Regions from separate parts of the Azospirillum sp. A29 genome, predicted to be linked through region 3. Evidence: riboswitches for the same ligand, from Rfam matches in the RefSeq annotation. Region 3 holds a riboswitch; each other region holds the start of a gene.
The links. A riboswitch is a leader RNA that binds a small molecule or an ion and turns the genes downstream of it on or off. The one in region 3 is predicted to bind thiamine pyrophosphate.
Positions count from the first base shown of each region.

Region 1: it holds a riboswitch for thiamine pyrophosphate, as region 3 does, so the genes downstream of both, ABNQ38_RS16945 (ABC transporter ATP-binding protein) here and thiC (phosphomethylpyrimidine synthase ThiC) in region 3, are expected to answer to the same signal.
Region 2: it holds a riboswitch for thiamine pyrophosphate, as region 3 does, so the genes downstream of both, ABNQ38_RS29665 (ABC transporter substrate-binding protein) here and thiC (phosphomethylpyrimidine synthase ThiC) in region 3, are expected to answer to the same signal.

Region 1 is NZ_CP170466.1:453,688-461,329, reverse strand. Features, by position in the region: gene ABNQ38_RS16975 (hypothetical protein) at 1-131, shown strand, start outside; gene ABNQ38_RS16970 (hypothetical protein) at 264-818, shown strand; gene ABNQ38_RS16965 (inositol monophosphatase family protein) at 856-1,668, shown strand; gene ABNQ38_RS16960 (universal stress protein) at 1,712-2,539, opposite strand; gene ABNQ38_RS16955 (ABC transporter substrate-binding protein) at 2,662-3,603, opposite strand; gene ABNQ38_RS16950 (ABC transporter permease) at 3,621-4,388, opposite strand; gene ABNQ38_RS16945 (ABC transporter ATP-binding protein) at 4,385-5,116, opposite strand; TPP riboswitch at 5,164-5,270, opposite strand; gene ABNQ38_RS16940 (acetoin utilization protein AcuC) at 5,346-6,518, shown strand; gene ABNQ38_RS16935 (hypothetical protein) at 6,714-7,325, shown strand; gene ABNQ38_RS16930 (hypothetical protein) at 7,322-7,642, shown strand, end outside.
Region 2 is NZ_CP170467.1:352,898-360,539, reverse strand. Features, by position in the region: gene ABNQ38_RS29685 (ABC transporter permease) at 1-421, opposite strand, end outside; gene ABNQ38_RS29680 (ABC transporter permease) at 425-1,576, opposite strand; gene ABNQ38_RS29675 (ferredoxin) at 1,763-2,095, shown strand; gene ABNQ38_RS29670 (DMT family transporter) at 2,227-3,141, shown strand; TPP riboswitch at 3,175-3,289, shown strand; gene ABNQ38_RS29665 (ABC transporter substrate-binding protein) at 3,371-4,507, shown strand; gene ABNQ38_RS29660 (branched-chain amino acid ABC transporter permease) at 4,512-5,384, shown strand; gene ABNQ38_RS29655 (ATP-binding cassette domain-containing protein) at 5,377-7,092, shown strand; gene ABNQ38_RS29650 (ABC transporter ATP-binding protein) at 7,089-7,642, shown strand, end outside.
Region 3 is NZ_CP170466.1:1,269,016-1,276,657, reverse strand. Features, by position in the region: gene ABNQ38_RS20890 (magnesium transporter CorA family protein) at 36-1,019, shown strand; TPP riboswitch at 1,097-1,231, shown strand; gene thiC (phosphomethylpyrimidine synthase ThiC) at 1,363-3,090, shown strand; gene greB (transcription elongation factor GreB) at 3,139-3,690, opposite strand; gene ABNQ38_RS20875 (ribonuclease E/G) at 3,793-6,786, opposite strand; gene ABNQ38_RS20870 (N-acetylmuramoyl-L-alanine amidase) at 7,503-7,642, shown strand, end outside.

The DNA.
Region 1 (7,642 bases), 820 kb from region 3:
AGCGGGAGCCGAATGCCGACGAGGCCGCGAAGATTTCGGCGATTTGCCGTGAACTGGCCGCCTGGGGCTATGGCGGTTTCACTGGCGGGCCCCGCCATGAGCCTCGCCACGATCAGCGCGCCGCGGCATGACGGTGATTTGACACATGCTTGAGGGATGACGGCGCCTGCGATGGCAGGTCATAATGAGCCGTTCGCCATCGCCGCGGTCCCGAATTGCTCCGTCCCCCTTCCCGAACCATCCTGACCGGTGCCGGCCGTCTGATGCCGGCGCTGCCGCTGTTGCTGGCATTCGTCCAGCCTCTGGCGGCGGAGCCGCTGCGACCGGGAACGCCGCTGCCGCCCGGCTATGTGGAAGAACCGGAGACCCCACCCGAGGACCCGCTTCCTCCGCCGCCGAAGCCGCTGTCGGTGGCGCCCGACGAGCCGCAGGTCATCGCTCCCGATGCTGCCGGGCTGCTGAAGGACTGCAAGCAGCAGACCTTCACCGACTGCTTCCGCCTGTGGCAACCCCCGCCGCCTCCACCGCCGCCGCCGGAACCTGCGAAGGACACCGCTGCGGCGCCTCCGCCTCTGCCACCACCCGACCCCAAGGCGCCACGCCAACCGGCGCAGGGCGGTCCTGCGCCGCCGCCGCCAGCCGATGCGGCCAAGGAAGCCGCCGCGGCCGCGGCCGACCGCGCCACCTTCGATGCGCTGTCGAAAGCGCTGAAGGACAGTGGGCTGGACGGCAAGGTGCTGCTGACCGATCCGAAGGGCGGCGATCCCCTGTTGAAGCTGGACAGCGTGCCCGGCAGCAAGCCGGCGGCGAAGCGCTGACCCTCTCCGAACTCAAGCCGCAAAGGGCCTACCGACCATGACGGGTTTTCCTCTCCGCGACATCGACCGCGTCGCGGATCTGATCCGCTCCGTCGCCCGGACGGAGATCATGCCCTATTTCCAGAAGCTCGACGCCGCCGGCATCCGGCAGAAGACCGGCCCGACCGATCTCGTCACGCTGGCCGACGAGGCGGCGGAGCGGGCTTTGACCCCGGCGCTGTCGGCGTTGCTGCCGGGCAGCCGCGTCGTCGGGGAGGAGGCCGCATCCGAGGACGAGCGCGTGCTCGACCGCATCCATGGCGACGATCCGGTCTGGATCATAGACCCGGTCGACGGCACGATCAACTTCGCCCAGGGACGGCCGATGTTCGCGGTGATCGTCGCGCTTGCCTGCAAGGGGGAGACGGTCGCCGGCTGGATCCACGATCCGGTCGATGGCCGGATGGCGACGGCGGTGAAGGGGCAGGGTGCCCGGCTCGACGGTCGCCGTGTCCATGTCGCGCCGGCCGTGCCGCTGCCGCAGATGGTCGGTGCGCTGTCCACGCGCTTTTGCAGCGCGGAGATGGGGCGCCAGTTGGAAGAGCGCAGCGTCGGGCTGGCGGACCGCGTGTGCCTGTCGAGCGCCGCCCAGGAGTATCTGCGCCTGCTGGAGGGGCGGGCGCATTACTCGCTCTATCACCGGCTGATGCCGTGGGACCATGCGGCCGGCGTCCTGCTGCATGCGGAGGCCGGCGGCTATTCGGCGCTGATCGACGGGACGCCCTACCGGCCGGGGTTGCTGAACGGTAGCCTTCTGCTGGCACCCGACCGCGAAAGCTGGCAGGCGCTGCACGGACAGCTGTTCGGCTGAGTGCGTGTTGGGTGCAGGAGGGCGACAGCCCTCCCGCGCCCCTTCAATGCGCCAGCAGCGCCGGCAGGGCCAGCCCGTCCAGCACCGTGCGGGTCGCCCCGCCCAGCACCAGTTCACGCAGGCGGGAGTGGCCGTAGGCGCCCATCACCAGCAGGTCGGCGCCCTGGTCGGTGCAGCAGGACAGGATCATGTCGCCGACCTCGCCGCCGGACGCGATGACCGACTGCGGACGGGCGGCGATGCCGTGGCGGTGCAGCCAATCGACAAGGGTGGCGGCTTCTCTGCTCTGTTGCCCGAGCGGTTCCACGGTCAGCACGGTGACGGACTCCGCCGCCTCCAGGAAGGGCATGGCGGCGCGGACCGCGCGCGTCGATTCGCGTGTGTTCTTCCAGGCGATCAGCACATGGCGGCCGATGGGGGCGGCAGCCGGCTGCCTCGGCGGCAGGACCAGGACCGGCGTGGCGGTTTCCAGCGGCAAACGGTCTGGGATGTGGTGCAGCGACACCCGCTCGCCTGCCCGCACCGCCGCGGATTGCGCGACGACGATCAGGTCGGCATAGGCGGCGCGCTCCGCCAGCAGATCGACATGGTCGCCCTCTTCGACCGTCCAGTCGTAGGGCAGCCCGTCAAGCGACTTGCGGACCTCCTGCTCGATCCGCTCGGCATTCTCGTGGGCGATTGCGGTCGCCTCCGCCATGAAGCCATAGGAGGCGGCGCGGCCGGTGGCGCCCGCCGGCATCGACACCGGGGTGGCGATGTAGAGCGCCTGGATATGGGCGGAGAAACGCTTGGCCAAGGCCGCGGCCACTGCCAGACGGCTGGCGTGGGCGTCGTCGTTGGCCATGTGCAGCAGGATGGTCTTGATCGGCATGCCCTCGCGTCTCCCAACATTATGATCGGTCCACCATCAGCCGGCGGAGCGGTTTCCCTCTAGGTAACGCTCCGCCGGGGTCGATGGCAATGTCGGTGGATGGCAGGGACCGTGGGAGACCGTTACTTCACCACCACCGCATACTGGTCGACCGGCGCCACCGCCTTGATCAGACCGCGGGCCTTCAGGAACTCGGCGAAGCGGGTGTAGCGCTCGGCATCCAGCGCGGCCGGGCTGTGGGCGAAGCGCGGCAGCGTGTCGGCCCAGGCGCGGCGGTTCAGCTCGTCGTTCAGTTCGGGCCGGCCCTTGACGAAGGCGGCCTGCGACTCTTCCGGATGGTTCAGGATGTAGAGCGTCGCCCGCTCCACCGCCGCCAGGAAGCGCTTGAAGCGCGGATCGTTCGCCTTGTCCTTGCGGGCCACCAGAATCAGTTCGTCATAGGGCGGAACGCCCTCTTCCTCCGGATAGAAGGCGCGGCCAGGGTGCTTCTCGATCTCCATCTGGTTCAGTTCGAAATTGCGGAAGGCGCCGACCACCGCATCGACCTGGCCCGACAGCAGCGACGGCGAGAGGGAGAAGTTGACGTTCACCAGCTCGACGTCCTTCAGGCTCAGCCCCTGCTTCTCCAGCATGGCGCCCAGCAGCGCATCCTCGAAGCCGGCAATGGAGTAGCCGACCTTGCGGCCCTTCAGATCCTTCAGCGTCTTCACCGGCCCGTCGCGCAGCACGACGACGGAGTTCAGCGGCGTGGACACCAGCGTGCCGATGCGGACCAGCGGCAGTTCCTCCGCCACCTGCAGGATCAGCTGCGGCTGGTAGGACACGGCGATGTCGGTGCCGCCGGCCGCCACCAGCTTCGGCGGGTCGTTGGGGTCGGCCGGGGCGGTCAGGGTGACCTCAAGCCCGGCATCCTTGAAGAAACCCTTCTCCTGCGCCACCACCAGCGGGGCGTGGTCCGGGTTGACGAACCAGTCCAGCATCACGGACAGCTTGTCCTGGGCCAGGGCGGGAAGCGAGGTCATCAGGCCGGCGGCGATCAGGCCGGCTGTGAAAAGATGCTTCATCGGTTGTCTCTCCCCCTTCAAGGGTTGGCGTCTTCGGCAGGTTGGGTATCGGGTTGCCAGGGCAGGGCGCGGCGGGCCAGCGCATCGACGGCGGCGTACAGCGTGACGGCGAAAAGTCCCAGCACCAGCACGGCGGCGAACAGAAGATCGATCTGCATGCGGGCATTGGCGTGCAGCATCAAGTAGCCAAGGCCGGAGGACGACCCCACCCATTCGCCGATCACCGCCCCGATGGGCGCCACCGCGGCAGCCACCCGCACGCCGGACCAGAAGGCGGGCAGGGCGGCCGGCAGGCGGATGCTCCACAGGATCGCGGCGGGCGAGGCGCCCATGGTGCGGGCAAGGTCGAGCCAACCGGGATCGGTGCGCCGCAGCCCGTCGAACAGCGCGGTCGTCACCGGGAAATAGATGACCAGCACCGCCATGGCGATCTTGGACGCCATGCCATAGCCGAGCCACAGCACCAGCAGCGGCGCCAGTGCGAAGACGGGGATGGCCTGACTGACCAGAAGCAACGGCATCAGCCAGCGCCGCGCCGTCCGGAACCGCGCGAGCAGCAAAGCGCTGACCCCGCCCAGCGCCACGCCGGCCACCAGCCCGATCAGAATCTCGGCCAGCGTGGTCAGGCCATGGGTCAACAGCAGAGGGGCCTGCCGCTGCATGGCGTCCGCCACCGCCAGCGGACCGGGCAACAGGTAGCGCGGCAGCGCGGTGGCCCAGACCAGCGCCTGCCAGCCGGCGACCAGCACCAGCAGGGTGATCGCGCCGCGCAGCAGCGCCTTCATTCCGCCAGCCTCCGCAACAGCTCGGCCTGATGCGCCAGCAGGTCCGGATCGTCGACGCGGCGCGGCACCGGGCCGGAGGGCTCCAGCGCCGGCCCCATGACGGCCGGCCGGCCAGTCATCACATGCAGGCGGTCACCGATGCGCAGCGCCTCCAGCGGGTCGTGGGTGACCATGAGGACGGTGCGGCCGGCCAGCGTCTCCGCCGCCGTTTCCTGCAAGCGCAGCCGGGTGATGGCGTCGAGCGCGGAGAAGGGCTCGTCCATCAGGACCAGGGGCTTGTCCTCCATCAGGGTGCGGGCCAGCGCCACGCGCTGCTTCTGCCCGCCGGACAGGGCGGCGGGACGGTCGCGCTCGCGCCCCGCCAAGCCGACGCGGTCCAGCAGCGCGCGGGCCTGCTCCACCCGCGCCGGATCGGGACGGCGGTGGCGCAGCCGGTCGCCGAGCAGGACATTGTCGAGGACGGTTAACCAGGGCAGCAGCAGGTCCTGCTGCGCCATGTAGGCGATCCGGCCGGCCAGCGGCTGCCGGTCGCCGGTGACCACCTCGGTCGGCGGCTCCGGCTCAGCCAAACCGGCGAGGATGCGCAGGAGCGTGGTCTTGCCGACGCCGCTCGGCCCCAGCAGGCAGGTGGTCCGCCCGGCCGGCAGCTCCAGCGTCAGGTCGGAGAACAGCAGCGTGCCGCCATAGGTCAGCCGCGCGCGCGAGATGGTCACCGAAAGCGGCGTCATCGCAGGCACGCGGGCATGCATCGTGGAGTGGCGGAGATGGAGAGGGTGCGGTTCCGCATCACTGATCCCTACGCCGGCATGAACCGGATCAGGTTCCAGGGGTCGTCCTGCAACAGGACCTCTCAGCCGCCCATCGGCTCCCCCCAGTGAAGGCGGCGACTATAGGCGCGGACGATCCGTGACCGCAAGCATTGCCGGATACAGGTTCCGGGATATGGAAGCGCGCGGCTTGACCGCACCGCCGCGGCACTTAGTTTCTGACGGGCATCGAGGAGTGCCCGTCCTGACCACGCCCTTCCGCACACCGCTGTTCATCGGCGGGGAAATCTACCGCGGCTCGACCTATGGGCCGAAGCATCCGCTGGCGATTCCGCGCGTGTCGACCGCCATCGACCTCAGCCGCGCCATGGGCTGGCTGCCGGACGAGGTCTATCTCGACACCCATGTGGCGAGCGAACGCGAACTGGCGCGCTTCCATACCGCCGACTACATCGCCGCGCTTAAGCGGGCGGAGGCCGAGCAGCGCGTCGACGAGGCGACCGCCACCCGCCATAATCTGGGCAAGCTGGAAAATCCCGTCTTCGCCGAAATGTACCGGCGACCGGCCCACAGCAGCGGATCGGCGTTGCAGGCGGCCAGGATTCTCGGCGACCGGCCCGCCGGTCTTGTCTATGCGCCGGCTGCCGGGACGCATCATGCGCGGCGCGACCGGGCCAGCGGCTTCTGCTATTTCAACGCGCCGGTTCTCGGCATTCTGGAATTGCTGGACCATGGGCTGGAGCGGATTCTCTATGTCGATCTCGACGCCCATCATGGCGACGGGGTGGAAGAGGCCTTTGCCGACGACGACCGGGTGCTGACCCTGTCCATCCATGAGGATGGGCGCTGGCCCTACACCGGCAAGGTGGAGGACCGCGCCGGCGGCATGGCCCGCAACCTGCCGGTGCCGCCGGGCTTCAACGACAGTGAGATGGAGCATGTGATGGAGGCGGCGGTCCTGCCGCTGGCCCGTGCCTTCCGTCCGCAGGCGATGGTGATCCAGACCGGCGCCGATGCCTTGGCCGAGGATCCGTTGAGCCGGCTGGAACTGTCCAACCGCGCGCTGTGGGATGCCGTGGCGGCGCTGCTTCCCCTGGCACCGCGGGTTCTGGTGGTCGGTGGCGGAGGCTATAACCCCTGGTCGGTCGGGCGTTGCTGGGCCGGGATCTGGGCGGTGATGAACGGTATCGATCCCGCCGTGCGGCCGACGGCGGAGGCGGAGGCGGTGCTGCGCGCCCTGACCTGGAACCGCGCCGCCGGCCGCAATCCGCCGGACCATTGGTTCACCACGCTCGGCGACGAGCGGCGTCCCGGACCGGTGCGGGATGCGGTGAAGCGGGTGGCGGAGATTGCCATGTCCTAAAGGATGGCGCTGTCCTGACCCGCAGCCGAGAGACTCATTCCGACGAATTTCGAACCAACCCGTGACGATTCGTTGACGGGGTCGGATTGTTCGTTGATTCTCTCTTCCACTGCGCCGGTGCAGCTTCCGTGTCGGGTGATGCGGGCTTCGGCGGGATTTGCGGGCAGGATTCGCGGTAGGAGGACGGGCGGGCGGATGTCGAACACGACGCTGTTCCTGATCGCCATCGTCATCATCATGCTGGCTGCCGTCCCGGTCGCCATGATGCTGAAGGATTTCCTGCCGAACATCATGGAAAAGAGCAGCGGTCTGGATCAGGTCGAGAACCGCATCTACGTCCTGCATGCGGAGGCGCAGGAGCTGCAAAACCGGGTGAACCATCTGGTCCAGCGCCGGAACAGCCAGTCTTCCGACCGCAACCGGCTGGAAAGCGATATCCGCAAGGCGGAAAAGCAGGTCCGGGATCTGTCCGACCAGCCGCCGATGTTCGTGCATGAGGTCGGCGACCCGCAGGCCGGACTGATGAAATTCGTCGCGACGGTGACGCAGGAAAAGGCGTCTGCCGCCGCCCGCGCCGCCGGTGAACGGGCGCAGGTCAACCCCATCTGGCGATGCACGAACGTGGCCGAGGTCTGGGCGTCCAGCTTCGACGAGGCCAAGCAGATGTGCGATGTGGCCTTTCCGTTCAAAATGGGTTTCCAGAAGACGTTCATGCGCGGCGATGCGCGGGCCGGGGGCAAGGCCGCCGGCAAGGGCGTGCCGACGCCGCCCGCCACCGCCCGGGCGAAGGCGGGCGGCGTCACATGATGATCAACTTCATCATCGTCCTGGCCATCGTCGCCATCGGTGCCTGGCTCGGCAACATCCTGATGAGCGTCGAGCAGAGGGTGTCGCAGGCGCGCCAGCGCGTCCGCGGTGTCCGCAACAACCTCGACAAGCTGGATGCCACCATCCACCGCCTGCATCGGGAGGAGGAGACCCTCCACGCCGAGATCGAGGAACTGACCCGGGAGATGGTGGAGCTGCGCAAAAAGCAGACGGAGGTGCAGCAACGCCTGACCGAAGCGCAGTCGAAGCGTCGTCCGCAGATCCTGATCCTGACCGACCGGCGCAATCCCGGCGAC
Region 2 (7,642 bases), on a different replicon from region 3:
GCGCCTCCACCCCCGGCAACTCCACCGCGGGGAGGCGCGCCTGGTTGGGCAGCAGCGGGGTCTGGCCGCCCTGCTGGAACCAGGCATAGGCCAGCGTCGGCGCCAGCCCGGCGACCAGGATGTTGATCGCCATGCCCGACACCACCTGATTGCCATTGTGGGTGATGCAGGCGAAGCCATGGACCATCGCCAGCGCCACCCCGGCGGCAATGCCGGCCAGCAGTCCCAGCCACGGGTTCAGCGTGGCCGAGGCGACGGCGGCGGAGAAGAAGGCGCCGGCCAGCATCTTGCCTTCCAGCCCGATGTCGACCACACCGGCCCGCTCGCAATACATGCCGGCGAAGGCAGCCAGCACCAGCGGGGTCGCCACGCGGATGGTGGCGCCCAGCAGTTGCAGCGCCAGAAGAAGCGCGTCCTCCATCGCTCAGCCCTTCCCCCCGGTTGCGGCATCTGCGGTGGCGGCGGCGCCGCGGCGGCGGAACAGGGCCTCCACCTGCGGCTTGAACAAATTCTCCATTGCACCGGCGAACAGGATGACCAGCCCCTGGATGACCATCACCAGCTCGCGGTTGATCGTCGGATATTCGAAGGACAGCTGGCCGCCGCCCTGCGCCAGAACACCGAACAGGAGTGCCGCCAGAATGATCCCGACCGGATGGTTGCGCCCCATCAGCGCCACGGCGATGCCGACGAAGCCGACGCCGCCGGTGAAGTTCAGGATCACCCGGTGCTGTACGCCCAGAATCTCGTTCACCCCGACGAAGCCGGCGAGCGCACCGGAGATCAGCATGGCGATGACGATGTTGCGCGCCGGCGAGATGCCGGCATAGACCGCCGCCCGTTCGTTCCGGCCGACGGTGCGCAGCTCGTAGCCCCAGCGGGTCCGGCGCAGGAAGATGTGGAACAGCATGCAGCAGGCCAGCGCCCACAGGAAGGACAGGTTCAGCGGCGAGGCCGGAATGGCGATGCCGAACCAGCCCAGCGCCCGGTCCATCGACGGCAGCCAGACGCCGGGATCGAACTCGCGGGTTTCCGGCGACTGGCTGCCGGGGCGGATCAGCACGTCCACCAGCAGCCAGGTCATGATCGACGCGGCGATGAAGTTGAACATGATCGTCGTGATGACGATGTGGCTGCCGCGCTTGGCCTGGAGCCAAGCCGGGATGAAGGCCCATGCAGCACCGAACAGGGCCGACGCCAGCACCGCCAGCACCGCCACCACCGGCCAGGGCCAGCCGGTCAGCGCCAGCGCCACCAGCCCGGCGCCGAGCCCGCCCAGATAGGCCTGCCCCTCGCCGCCGATGTTGAACAGCCCGCAATGAAAGGCGATGGCGACCGCCAGCCCGGTGAAGATGTAGTCGGTGGTGTAATAGAGGGTGTAGCCGATGGCCTCGGGATATCCCAGGGCCTCCGACACCAGCAGCGACAGCACGTCCACCGGGTTCTCGCCGATCACCAGGATCACCAGCCCCGACAGCACGAAAGCCGCGACGAGGTTGAGAACCGGCAGCAGCGCATACCCGACCCAGCCCGGCACCGCGCCCGGCTGGCCCTTCCCCGATCCGCTCAGCAGCACCGGCGTCTCCTGGATTGCCCCTTGCCGGGGATTCTTAACCGCCAACGCTCTGCCGACCAAGCATTTCATGGCGCCAGGAATCCAACCGCTGCCAGGAGTTGGAAGGATTACAAAAAGTCTTGCCGCAACGCAGCATTCTGGCATCCTTCTTATCCATAGAAATTTTATGGCTATGGGGCATGACCGATGCCGCTCGACATCCCGCAGACCTTCCGCCACCACGTCTTCTGCTGCGCCCAGCAGCGTCCGCCCGGCCATCCGCGCGGCAGCTGCGCCGCCAAGGGTGCACATCCGCTGTGGCAGCGGCTCGATCAGAAAATCCAGGGCAAGGGTTTGACCGATGTCGGCATGGCGATGACAGGTTGCCTCGGCTTCTGCTCCGCCGGGCCGCTGATGGTGGTGTATCCGGAAGGCATCTGGTACCGGCCGGAAACCCCGGAGGACATCGACGAGATCGTCGACTCGCATCTGGTGAAGGATGCGCCGGTCGAACGGCTGGTGATGGTACTGACGCGGTGAGGCGAGGTCGGCGCACGAGCCGACCCTTGACCTTGGCTGCGCCTAGCAGACCTGCGGTTGCGGCATTGGGACGCGGGCGCATTTGCCCATAATGTGGGCAGCCCCCGCCATTGCCGTTCCGAACCGATTCAATGACCGACGCCGAAACCGCCGACCTGCTGCCCGCCGAGACCGATTCGGTTCCCTACGCCGTCGGCTGCTTCCTGGGCGCGATCCTGCTGTTCGCGGCGATGGACACGCTCATCAAATTCCTGACCGCCGATTACCCGGTGCCGCAGCTGATGTTCGTGCGTTCGCTGGTCGCCTTCCTGCTGGTGGGCGGCTACACCCTGACATGCGGCGGCGGGATCGCGGCGATGCGGACGCGGCGGCCCCTGGGGCATGTCTGGCGCGCCTTCGCCGGGCTGATCTCCATGGGATGCTTCTTCTATGCGTTCCGCGAACTGCCGCTGGCCGACGTCTATGTGCTGAGCTTCGCCGGTCCGCTGTTCATCACCGCGCTGTCGGCGCCGCTGCTGGGCGAGCCGGTGGGCTGGCGCCGCTGGGCCGCCGTGGTGGTCGGGTTCAGCGGCGTGGTGGTGATGGCGCAGCCGTCGGCCGGGGCGCCGCTGGTGCCGGTGCTGGTCGGGCTGTGCGCCGCCCTGTTCTATGCGCTGGCCGCACTGGCCGTGCGCGGTCTGTCGCGGACGGAAACCAGCGCCTCCATCGTGCTCTACCTGCTACTGACGACGACGGTGGTCAGTGGGGCGCTGACGGTGCCGGTCTGGACCGCGCCCACCGTCTTCGCGCTGGGGCTGATGGCGCTGGTCGGGGCCATCGGCGCCGGGGCGCAGGTCCTGCTGACCCAGGCCTTCCGGCGCGCGCCGCCGGCAGTGGTGGCACCCTTCGAATATACCGGCATGGTCTGGGCCAGCCTGTTCGGCTGGCTGGTGTTCGGCGACCTGCCGACGGTGCCGGTCCTGGCCGGCGCCATGGTCATCATCGGCAGTGGGCTCTACATCCTGCATCGTGAAACGATGGTGGCGCGCCGCCGGTTGGGTTCTTGACAGGACGGGGCCGGCGGCGACACTCTCGCCGCCTGTTCACGGCTGGGGTGCCCGTGCGGATGCCGGTTCGGCAACCGTAGGGGCTGAGACAACACCCATCGAACCTGATCCGGGTCATGCCGGCGAAGGGAGCCGACCGGAACCCGACGGACCCGCTGAAAGCTGCTGCAAAGCGCCCCGTCCCCTCCGCGTCGCCCTGATCGCCGGCGCGTGTCGAGGAGTATCGGTCATGCGGCGCACGCTTTCCATTCTGATCGGCCTGCTGGCCGCATCGTCCTGTCTGTCGTCCGCCGCCCGTGCCGACGACACGCTGTCCTTCCCGGTGCTGGTGCCGCTGACCGGCTTCCTGTCGCTGGAGGGCACCAGCCAGCGCAACGGCGCCGTCCTGGCGCTGAAGCAGACGCCGGCCGGCGTCGCCATCGCCTCGGAGGTCGTCGACACCGGCACCTCGCCCGAGGCGGCGGTGACGGCGCTGGAGCGCGCGGCCGGCCGCGGCACGGTCGGGGCGGTCGCCGCCAGTATGCTCGGCACCCAGATGCTGGCGATGTTGCCGCTGGCGAGCGAGCTGAAGCTGCCGCTGGTCACCGTGTCGGGCACCGCCTCGATCACCGAGCAGGGCAATCCCTGGGTCTTCCGCTTCTTCCCCGGCGACGCGGTGACCAAGGCCGCCCATGCCCGCTATGTTGTGGAGGAGCTGGGCAAGCGGCAGCCGGCCGTCATCTATCAGACCACCGCCTACGGCCAGAGCGGCAAGGCCCATCTCGACGCCGCCTTCAAGGCGCTGGGCGTCACGCCCGTCTTCGAGGAGGGGGTGGACCCGGCGGCCAAGGATCTGCTGCCGGTGCTGACCAAGGCGCTCGCCGCCAAGCCGGACGTGCTGGTCCTGCACCTGCATTCCGGCCCGACCGCGCTGCTGCTGCGGCAGGCGGCGTCCAGCGGCGTGACCCTGCCCATCGTCGCCGGCTCCGCCATGCACCAGCCGAGCACCGCCGCCCTGCTGGAACCGGCGGAACTGAAGGGCGTCTGTGCCGAGACCGCGGCCTCGCCGATCTCGGGCGGCACGCCGGAGGTCAAGGCCTTCACCGACGCCTACCGCGCCGCCTTCGGCAAGGAGCCGGACGCCTTCGCGCTCGGCCAGTATGACGGCATGTCCATGGTTCTGGAGGCGGTGAAGGCTGGCGCCCGGTCGCCCGACGCCATCCGCAAGACGCTGTCCGCCGAGACGTTCCAGGGCCTCGCCATGACCTACAAGTCCGACGGCAAGGGCAACATGGCCCATTCCGCCGTCATCGTCTGCTATGACGGGGCCAGCCGCGTGCCGGTGCTGGTGAAGCGGTACGACGACCCGACGCTTGCGGCGAAGTGAGCGGATGGCGGCGCTTCAACTGCTGGTCAACGGGGTGGCGCTGGGGGCGGCCTATGCCCTGGTGGCGCTGGGCTTCGTGCTGGTGCTGAACGCCACCTCGGCGGTGAATTTCGCCCAGGGCGATCTCGTCATGGCCGGCGGGCTGCTGGCGGTGGCGGCGGCGCCGCTGATCCCGCTGCCGGGCATCGTCCTGCTGCCGGTGGTTCTCGTGCTGATGGCGGCGCTGGGGCTGCTGCTGGCGCTGGCGGCCTATCTGCCGCTGCGCCGCCGGCCGCCGGTCTCGGTCTTCATCAGCACCATTGCGGTCGGCATCATCCTGCAGAACGGGGCCGCCACCCTCTTCGGGCCGGAGCCGCGCGCCGCACCGCCACTGTTCGGCGACGACACGCTGCACATCGCCGGGCTGGCGGTGCCCGAGCAGTCGCTCGCCATCGTCGCGGTGGCGGGGCTGCTGATCGGCGCGCAGCAATGGGTGTTCGCCCGCACGCAGCTCGGCCGCCGGCTGCGCGCCACGGCGCAGGACCCGGAGATGGCGCGGGCCTGCGGCGTGCCGGTCACCGCGATGATCCTGGTGACCTTTGCCATCGGGACGGCTTGCGCCGGGGCGGCCGGGCTGCTGCTGGCCAACCGCTATTTCGTCACGCCGACTTCGGGCAGCGACCTGATTCTGAAGGCCTACATCGCGGTAACAGTCGGGGGCTGGGGCTCCGTGCCGGGTGCAGTGGTGGGCGCCCTGCTGATCGCGCTGTTCGAGGTGGGCGTATCGTCGGTGCTGTCCTACCCGGCGGCGCTGGGGGCCTTGTACCTGACGCTGCTGGCGATTCTGGTGCTGCGCCCGCAAGGGCTGTTCGGCGAAGCGGTGCGGCGCCGTGGGTGAACGTCGGCCGGCAGTCATTCTCATCGCTGGCGCGCTTGCCCTGCTGATCTACGCGCTGGCCTTCGCGTCCCCCTACGGCCTGCGTGTCCTGACCGTCGCCGGGGTCTATGCGCTGGCGACCTTCGGATTCCAGATCGTCTTCGGGCTCGGCGGTGCGCTGTCGCTGGCCCAGGGCGCTTTCTTCGGCGTCGGCGCCTATGTGACGGGCATCCTCGGCAGCCGCTACGGGCTCGGTGTCGAAGCGACCTTCCCGCTGTCGATGCTGGTGCCGCTCTTGCTGGCCCTGCCGGTCGGTCTGGCGGTGCTGCGGCTGGAATCGCATTACTTCGCCCTGGCGACTCTCGGCATCGCCCAGGTCCTCCATCTGCTGGCGGTCAACCTGCCGGAGCTGACCGGGGGCTCCAACGGGCTGGCCGGAGTGCCGGCGGCGGTGCTGTTCGGCTGGGCGGTGCCGCGCGGGCTGCCGATGGCCGGGCTGGTCTGGGGGCTGGTCGCTCTCGGCGGGCTGATCGGCTGGCGGCTGACGCGGGGAAGGCTCGGCCGGTCGCTGGCGATGCTGCGTGACGACCCGCTGGCGGCGGCGACGCTGGGGCTCGATGTCGGGCGGCTGCGGCTGGCCGCCTTCGGCATCAGCGCCCTGTTCGCCGGGGCCGCCGGAGCGCTTGCCGTCCACACCCAGCGCGTCGTCTCGCCGGAGGTGCTGGAATTCCCGGTCATGGTCTCCATCCTCACCATCGCCATCGTCGGCGGGCGGGGGCGGATGGCCGGGGCGGTGCTGGGCGCCGTGCTTCTGCTGCATCTGCCGGAGTGGTTCCGCTTCCTGGAGCGCGGCTATCTGGTCGTCTATGGCGTCGCCCTGCTGGCGACCGTGGTGCTGGCGCCGGACGGGCTGACCGGCCTGCTCGACCGGATCGTGGCCCGCCTGTTCGGCCGCGGGGCGCGGGCTTCCGTCGAGGCGAAGGAGCCGCCGCGTCCGCTAAATTCGCCGGACGGGCTGGCAGTCGACGATCTGCGCAAGTCCTTCGGCGGTGTGCGGGCGGTGGACGGCGTGTCGCTGGACCTGCGGCCGGGAAGCATCACAGGGCTGATCGGGCCGAATGGCTCTGGCAAATCCACGGTGATCAACCTGCTGTCGGGGTTGGAGCGGCTGGATGCCGGGCGGGTGCGGCTCGGCGGACGCGACGTCACCGGTCTCCGCGCCGACCGGCTGGCCCGCGCCGGACTGGCCCGCAGCTTCCAGGCGGCGGTTCTGCCGATTGGAGCCGGTGTGTTGGAGGCGGTCGCCGCCGCACGCCTCGCCGTCGATCCCGACGCCCGGACAGCGGAGGCGCATGCCCGCTGGGCGCTCGACCGGCTGGGCGTCGGCGACCTCGCCGGCCAGGGCTGCGACGGGCTGCCGGCGGCGCTGCGGCGCCGGGTGGAGTTGGCCCGTTCGCTGGTCCGCCGGCCGGCGGTCCTGCTGCTGGACGAACCCGCCGCCGGTCTGACCGACGGCGAGAAGGCGGAACTGGCGGACCTGCTGTGCGAACTGGCGCAGGAGGGCGTGGCTATCCTGCTGGTGGAGCATGACATGGGCTTCCTGTTGCCGCTCGCCGGCCGGGTGCTGTGCCTCGACCGCGGCCGGGTCATCTATGACGGGCCGGCCGGCGGCGTGCGCCGGGACCCGGCGGTGGCCGCCGCCTATCTGGGCCGGGCGGTGCCGGCATGAGCGCGCTGCTGTCCATCCGCGGCCTGACCGCCGGCTATGGCGGGGCGAGCGCGCTCGACGACGTGTCGCTGAGCCTTACGGCAGGAGAGACGGTGGCGCTGCTCGGCGCCAACGGGGCGGGCAAGTCGACGCTGCTGAAGGCTCTGCTCGGCCTTGTGCCGGTGCGGGGGGAGCTTCGCTTCGATGGGGCGGACATCGGCGGCCTCGCCACCGAGGCACGGGTTCGGCGCGGCATCGGCTATGTGCCGGAGGGGCGGCGGGTCTTCGCGGGCATGAGCGTGCGTGACAATCTGGAGGTTGCCGGCCTGTCCGCCGCCCGCGACCGGGCAAGGGATGTCGAGCGCGTCTTCGCCCTGTTCCCCGACCTTGCCCTGAAGAGCCGCGAGAGCGCCTGGCGCCTGTCCGGCGGCCAGCAGCAGATGCTGAGCCTGGGGCGCGCACTGATGGGCCGGCCGCGCCTGCTTCTGCTGGACGAGCCGTCGCTCGGCCTGTCGCCCAAGCTGGCCGACGAGCTGTTCGCCGCTGTCCGCCGCATCGCCGGCACGGGCAC
Region 3 (7,642 bases):
GGCGCCCGAACCGCGCCCATGCAAGGAGCACAGCCTTGCTGCATGTCTTCGTCAATGACGGCGGTCTGCTGCGCTGGGACAGGGAGGCCGCGGACGAGTCGGTCCCGTTCCCCGAGTCCGCCGTGTGGCTGGACCTGATCAACCCGACGCCCGACGAGCTGGCGCGGGCGGAGGCGCTGATCGGCACCGGCCTGCCCACCCGCGAGCAGATGGCGGAGATCGAGGAGTCGAGCCGTCTGCGCGTTGCCGGCGGTGCCTTGACCATGACCGTCACCGCCCTGGTCTGGGCCGACACCGACGAGCCGCGCATCGCCACCGTCAGCTTCGTGCTGGCCGGCCGGCGGCTGGTGACCATCCACGACATCGATCCGCAGGCGCTGCTGGCCTTCCGCCGCCGCGCCACCCATGGGCAGGTCTCCGCATCCCGCGGCGAACTGGTGCTGGCCGCACTGGTGGACGGGATGATCGACCGCACGTCGGTCGTGCTGCGGCGGACCGGGGTGGAGATGGATGCGTTGAACCGCCGCTATTTCCGTGGGCGCAAGCTGCGCTCCCGCGGCGAGACGCTGGACGACGCCCAGACGCTGAAGCGCATCGGCCATGCCGGCCACCTGATCGGCAAGGCGCGGATCAGTCTGGCCAGCCTCACCCGCATGACCGACTTCCTGGCGCGCGGCGATGGCTGGAACGCCGGCAAGGCGACTCGGCGCTGGGCCAAGACCACGCTGCAGGATCTGCGCGGGCTGGACCAGTATGCCCGCTTCCTCTCCGGCAAGGTCGCCCTGGCGCTCGACACCGCGCTGGGCCAGATCAATGTCGAGCAGAACGAGATCGTCAAGATCGTGTCGGTGTTGACCGTCCTGCTCTATCCGCCGACCCTGGTCGCCAGCATCGGCGGCATGAACTTCACCGACATGCCCGGCAGCCAGTCGCCCTTCGGCTATGCCAGCGCCTTGGGGCTGATGCTGCTGTCGGCCTTGCTGCCAATGGTCTATGTGCGGTCAAAACGCTGGATGTAGCACGTTTCCACAATATGGCAGGCGGACCGTCCGCAGCGCTTTCCTTTTGACACGACCGTCCGTCGGCGGCAGGATGGGCCGCATTCCAGGGGGGTCCCGACAGGGGGCTGAGATACCAACGGCCGGACGGCGCGATGCGCAAGCCGGCAGCGTGGTGACCCTTCGAACCTGATCCGGGTCATACCGGCGAAGGGAGGGACCTCGTGACGGGCCGAATCTCGCCCCGTCCGGCCGTATCGGCCCCGCCATGCCGGGGACACCATTCCGAAACGGCCCGCACGAAGATACCGCACCTCCGTCCGCAGTCCCGGGTTTGTCCGCCCAACTCCGACGGAGAAACCCAATGCCTAAGGACTTCAACGAGAACGCCATCCGCATTTCGACCGGCCCGCTGCCGTCGTCGCGGAAAATCCATGTGCCCGGCACGCGCTTTACCGATCTGCGCGTTGCCCTGCGCGAGATCGCGCTGTCGGGCGGCGAGCCGCCGCTGACCGTCTATGATGCCTCCGGTCCCTACACCGACGAGTCGGTCGCCATCGACGTGCGGGCCGGCCTGTCCAAGCACCGCCGTGACTGGATCCTGGCGCGCGGCGATGTCGAGACCGCCGACAACGGCGTGCTGCGCGCCAAGGATGGCGGTGCGGTGACCCAGATGGCCTACGCCCGCGCCGGCATCGTCACCGCGGAGATGGAGTACATCGCCGTGCGCGAGAATCTCGGCCGCGCCGCAGCGCTCGATGCCACGCGCGACGGCGAGGATTTCGGTGCCGAGATCCCCGACTTCATCACCCCGGAGTTCGTCCGTGACGAGGTGGCGCGCGGGCGGGCGATCATCCCGTCCAACGTCAACCACCCCGAGTCGGAGCCGATGATCATCGGCCGCAACTTCCTGACCAAGATCAACGCCAACATCGGCAACTCCGCCGTGACCTCCTCCATCGAGGAGGAGGTGGAGAAGATGGTGTGGTCGATCCGCTGGGGCGCCGACACCGTGATGGATTTGTCCACCGGCGCCGACATCCACCAGACCCGCGAGTGGATCCTGCGCAACTCCCCGGTTCCGATCGGCACCGTGCCGATCTATCAGGCTTTGGAAAAGGTGAAGGGCAAGGCCGATGATCTGACCTGGGAGCTGTTCCGCGACACGCTGATCGAACAGGCGGAACAGGGCGTCGATTACTTCACCATTCATGCCGGCCTGCGGCTGGCCCACATCCCGCTGACCGCCAAGCGAGTGACCGGCATCGTCTCGCGCGGCGGCTCGATCATCGCCAAATGGTGCCTGGCGCATCACCGCGAGAATTTCCTCTACGACCATTTCGCCGACATCGTCGAGATCTGCCGGACCTATGACGTGGCGCTCTCGATGGGCGACGGGCTGCGGCCGGGCAGCCAGGCCGATGCCAACGATGCCGCCCAGTTCGCCGAGCTGGAGACCCTGGGCGAACTGACGAAGATCGCCTGGGCGCGCGACGTGCAGGTGATGATCGAAGGGCCGGGCCATGTGCCGATGCACAAGATCAAGCACAATGTCGAGAAGCAGCTGGCGCTGTGCGGCGAGGCGCCCTTCTACACGCTGGGGCCGTTGGTGACCGACATCGCGCCGGGCTACGACCACATCACCAGCGCCATCGGTGCGGCGATGATCGGCTGGTTCGGCACGGCGATGCTCTGCTACGTCACGCCGAAGGAGCATCTCGGCCTGCCCGACCGCGACGACGTGAAGGCCGGCGTCATCGCCTACAAAATCGCCGCCCATGCCGCCGACCTCGCCAAGGGCCACCCGGCGGCGCGGTTGCGCGACGATGCCATGTCGCGTGCCCGCTTCTCCTTCCGCTGGCGCGACCAGTTCGCTCTGTCGCTCGATCCCGACACGGCGATGGCCTATCACGACGAGACCCTGCCGGCGGAAGGCGCCAAGACCGCGCATTTCTGCTCGATGTGCGGGCCGAAATTCTGCTCGATGAAGATCACGCAGGAAATCCGTGACGCCGCGGAGTCCGGCATGGCCGAGATGTCGGAGAAGTTCCGCCAGTCGGGCGGGGAAATCTACCAGCCGGCAGCGGAGTGAAATCTGGCAGAGTGAGATCTGGCAGGGGGCGGGTCGCCGCCCCCTCCGTCAGTCCGCGTACCGGATCTCCAGCACTTCGACCTGTTCCAGTCCCGCCGGAGTGCGGACATCCACCAGATCGCCCTCCCGCGCCTTCAGCAGGGCCCGGGCCATGGGGGAAATCCAGCTGACATGGCCGCGGTCGGGGTCGACCTCGTCGGCGCCGACAATGGTGATAGTGTTCTCCGCTCCATCCTCGCGGGCATAAGTGACGGTGGCGCCGAAGAAGACCTGTTCGCGATTCTTCTGGTCCTGCGGATTGACCACCACCGCCGATTCCAGCCGCTTGTTCAGGAAACGGATGCGGCGGTCGATCTCGCGCAGGCGCTTCTTGCCGTATAGATAATCGCCATTCTCCGAGCGGTCGCCGTTGCCGGCGGCCCAGGACACCACCTCCACCACCTTCGGCCGCTCCACCCGCAGCAGGTGGCGCAGTTCCTCCTGCATGCGCTGGAAGCCGGGCGGGGTCATGTAGTTCTTGAAGCCCTGCGGCAACGGTGCCGGATCGTCGAGATCGTCGTCGTCCTGCGTGTCGTTCTCGCGGGTGAAGGCCTTGCTCATGGTCCGACCTGTCCTGTGGCAGGGGTGATAACGTCCGGGAAAAGGAAAAGGCGCCTTGCGGCGCCTTTTCCCGTTCCAGAGGTCCCGGTTGGGCCGTTGGGCTTACCGCTTCCACCAGCCGCGGCGCGGCTTGGCATCGGCGTCGGCATCGTTGTCAGCCGCAGCCGGCTCGGGAGCCGGGGCCGGCTTGACGTCCGTGGGCTTGGCGGCGGCTTCGGCCGGGGCCTCGGCAGCAGCCTTGCGCTTGCGCGGCGACGCCTTCTTGGTCGGCGCGGCTTCGGCAACGGTCTCCGCCGGCGCCTCGACCGCAGCGGCGGCCTTGCGCTTGCGGCCCTTGGCCGGAGCTTCGGCGACAACCGCCGGAGTGGGCTCGGGCGCGGCTTCGACCGGAGCCTCGGCGGCGGCCTTGCGCTTGCGCGACGCCTTCTTCGGCGCGGTTTCGGCAACGGCTTCCACCGGCGCCTCGACCGGGGCAGCGACCTTGCGCTTGCGGCCCTTGGCCGGAGCTTCGGCGACGACTGCCGGAGCAGCCGCGGGGGCGGCTTCGACCGGAGCCTCGGCGGCGGCCTTGCGCTTGCGCGCCGCCTTCCTGGCGGGCGCCTTGGCGGCAGCTTCGGCCTGAGCCGGCGCGGTCACCGGAACCGGAGCGTCCTCGACTGCCGGAGCGGCTTCGCCGGCCAGGATCCAGTCGAGATCGCTCGCGTCGGCCGGAGCCTGCGCCGCCTGGGCCGGAGCGTCCTGAACCGGAGCGGCGGCGGGCTGCTGGTCGACGGCGTCCTCGCCGCCCTCCAGGCCTTCCGCACCCTCGCGGCGCGACCGGCGACGGCCACCGCGCTTGCCGCGGCGGCGCTTCTTGCGGCCATCGCCGTTGCGCTCGCCGGCATCGGCACCGGGCTCGTCCTCGCCGTCATCCTCATCCTCGTCGTCGCCTTCAGCGTCGGCGTCGGCGGAGTCGGCCGCAGGTTCGGAGATGGCGGCACCGGGGATGGCTTCGGTGGCAACCGGCAGAACGCTCTCATCGGCGTCCTGGCCGGCATCCTGATCGCCCTCGTCCGTCTCGGCATCGCCCTCGGCGCCGTCGGTCCGGCCGTCCTCGCGGTCACGGCCACGGCCGCGACGGCGGCGGCGGCGGCGGCGGCGATCCTCGCCATTGCCGTCGCCGTTGGTTTCGGCACGTTCGCCGGTCTCCTCGACCTGGACGGCCTCGGTCTCGGCTTCCGGCTCTTCCACCGTCTCGACCGGCTCGGCGGCGAGCGCGCGGTCGGTCTCGGCCATCACGCGGTCGGCGCTGACCAGCGGGGCGTCCTCGTCGGCCAAGCGGGCTTTGTTGCGCTCCAGACGGTGATCCGGGGCGATCAGCCCGTCGTCGGCCTGGACCATCACGCTGAAGGCGTGACGCTCTTCGATCTTGGCCAGTTCACCGCGCTTCTGGTTGAGGATGTAGAGCGCGATGGAGGTCGGGACGAAGATGGTGATCTCGGCCGAGCGCTTGCGGATGCCCTCTTCCTCAATGGCGCGCAGGACGTGCAGCGAGGCGGATTCGACCGACCGGACGACGCCGGTGCCCGAGCAGTGCGGGCAGCGCTCGAAGTTGGTCTCCAGCAGCGACGGACGCAGACGCTGGCGCGACAGCTCCAACAGGCCGAAGGCGGAGATGCGGCCGAGCTGGATGCGCGCCCGGTCGTTCTTCATCGCCTCCTTCATGCGGCGCTCGACGGCGGCGTTGTTCCGCGGCTCCTCCATGTCGATGAAGTCGATGACGATCAGACCGGCCAGATCGCGCAGACGCAGCTGGCGAGCCACCTCGTCGGCGGCCTCCAGGTTGGTCTTGTAGGCGGTTTCCTCGATGTTGCGCTCGCGGGTCGACTTGCCGGAGTTGACGTCGATGGAGACCAGCGCCTCGGTCGGGTTGATGACGATGTAGCCGCCGGAGCGCAGCTGAACCACCGGGCTATGGATGGCGTCGATCTGCGTTTCCACCTGATAGCGGTGGAACAGCGGGATCTGGCTGTCGCGGTACAGCTGGACGCGCTGGGAATGGCCCGGCATCAGCATGTCCATGAACTCGCGCGCCGTGCGGAAGCCGGCCTCGCCCTCGACCCAGATCTCGTCGATGTCGTTGGCGTAGAGGTCGCGGATCGACCGCTTGATCAGGTTCGCCTCTTCATAGATGAGGCAGGGCGCCGACGACTTCAGCGTCTGCTCGCGGATGTCGTCCCACAGGCGCAGGAGATATTCCAGGTCGCGCTTGATCTCGGGCTTGGAGCGCTCCAGCCCGGCGGTGCGCAGGATCACCGCCATGCCGTCGGGAATGTCGAGATCCGACAGGATTTCCTTCAGGCGCTTGCGGTCGGCCGGGTTGGTGATCTTGCGGGAAATCCCGCCGCCACGGCCGGTGTTGGGCATCAGGACGCAGTAGCGGCCGGGCAGCGACAGGTAGGTGGTCAGCGCCGCACCCTTGTTGCCGCGCTCCTCCTTCGTCACCTGCACCAGCATGACCTGCCGGCGCTTCACCACTTCCTGGATCTTGTAGGAACGCAGCGGGCGCGAGCGGCGGCGCTGGGTCTCCGCCTCCTCGTCCTCGTCGCCGCCGAGCGTATCGGGAGCGGCGCCCTCGGACGGGGCGGCCTGCTCGTCGCCGGCCTCGGCGTCTTCGCCGCTGTCGTCGCCGTCTTCCTCATCGGACGCCTCGGGCGCGATGGGGGAGGGCATCGGCGACCATTCCTCGACCACCTGCTCGGGGCGGATCGGCTCGGCCATCACGGCGCCGTCGGCGGCGGCCTCGGCCCGGGCTTCCGCCTGCTCCTCCAGCCGGCGTTCCTCGGCCAGCAGGGCCTCGCGGTCGGCCATCGGGATGCGGTAATAGTCGGGATGGATTTCGGAGAAGGCGAGGAAACCGTGGCGGTTGCCGCCATACTCCACGAAGGCCGCCTGGAGCGAAGGCTCGACCCGCGTCACCTTCGCCAGGTAGATGTTGCCCTTCAGCTGCTTGCGGCTGGCGATCTCGAAATCGAGTTCTTCCAGCCGGTTGCCATTGACCACGGCGACCCGGGTTTCTTCCGGGTGCGTGGCGTCCACCAGCATGCGCTTGGCCATATACGATCCTCAACGGCGCGACCCAGGGAACCCGCGCGACCGGTCGGGCCGCCTGGACGCAGCGTCTGTTGTGGGCGAAGCATACGGCACGACGGACCGGAACCGCCGAACGGCGCTGACGAGAGCAGCCAGGACGGCCCGGTCGACACGCGCCGGGCTGCCGCCTTGCGGCCACAGCCAGCTTCGAGGTTTCGTCCTCTCACCGCCAATCCGAACGCGCCACCCCGCGACGTCCCTCCGGCGCGGATGGCCGGACAGGCGGTGTCGAGGGCGACGCCGCAGCCCCTTGGGTAAGCCCCGTGACCGGCGATCGGCTGACCTTCGGCTCGATGGGATCGATGTCCGGGGATCAGCGAATCGGCGCTCACCTTGGGAGTCCGACCCTGGTCTGGCGAATTGCGGTCTGTCGCAAAGATACCATAGACAAGCGATCCCTCTTGCACAACGCGGAAATGCGCCGATTCGGCGAACAAGTTCGTCGCGGGGAAGCCGGGCTGCCACCTTCCACCGGGGCAACCCGTCCGGGGTACGATCCGGCCACGCCGAGGTTTGCCGTCCTGCTCACTGTTGCAGGAACGGCACCCCCGGCCGGAATTGACCAAGGGGATGACGATCCGCGTTGAGAGCGTTGAATTGGCTGGGCTATAGCTGGTCATCCGGCGCCGGTTTCCGCCGCTTGCCCATTGCCGCACACCCTCTGCCGCCGAGGAGATTTGATGCCACGGCCGCCCAGCCTGCCCACCGCCGCCGCACCCGACCGCCTGCCGCGTTGCGCCCGTTCGCCGCGGAGATCGGCTGGCCGTGTCCTCGGGGTGCTTGTGCTGGCGTTGGTGCTGCTGGGTTTCGGGTCGGCCGG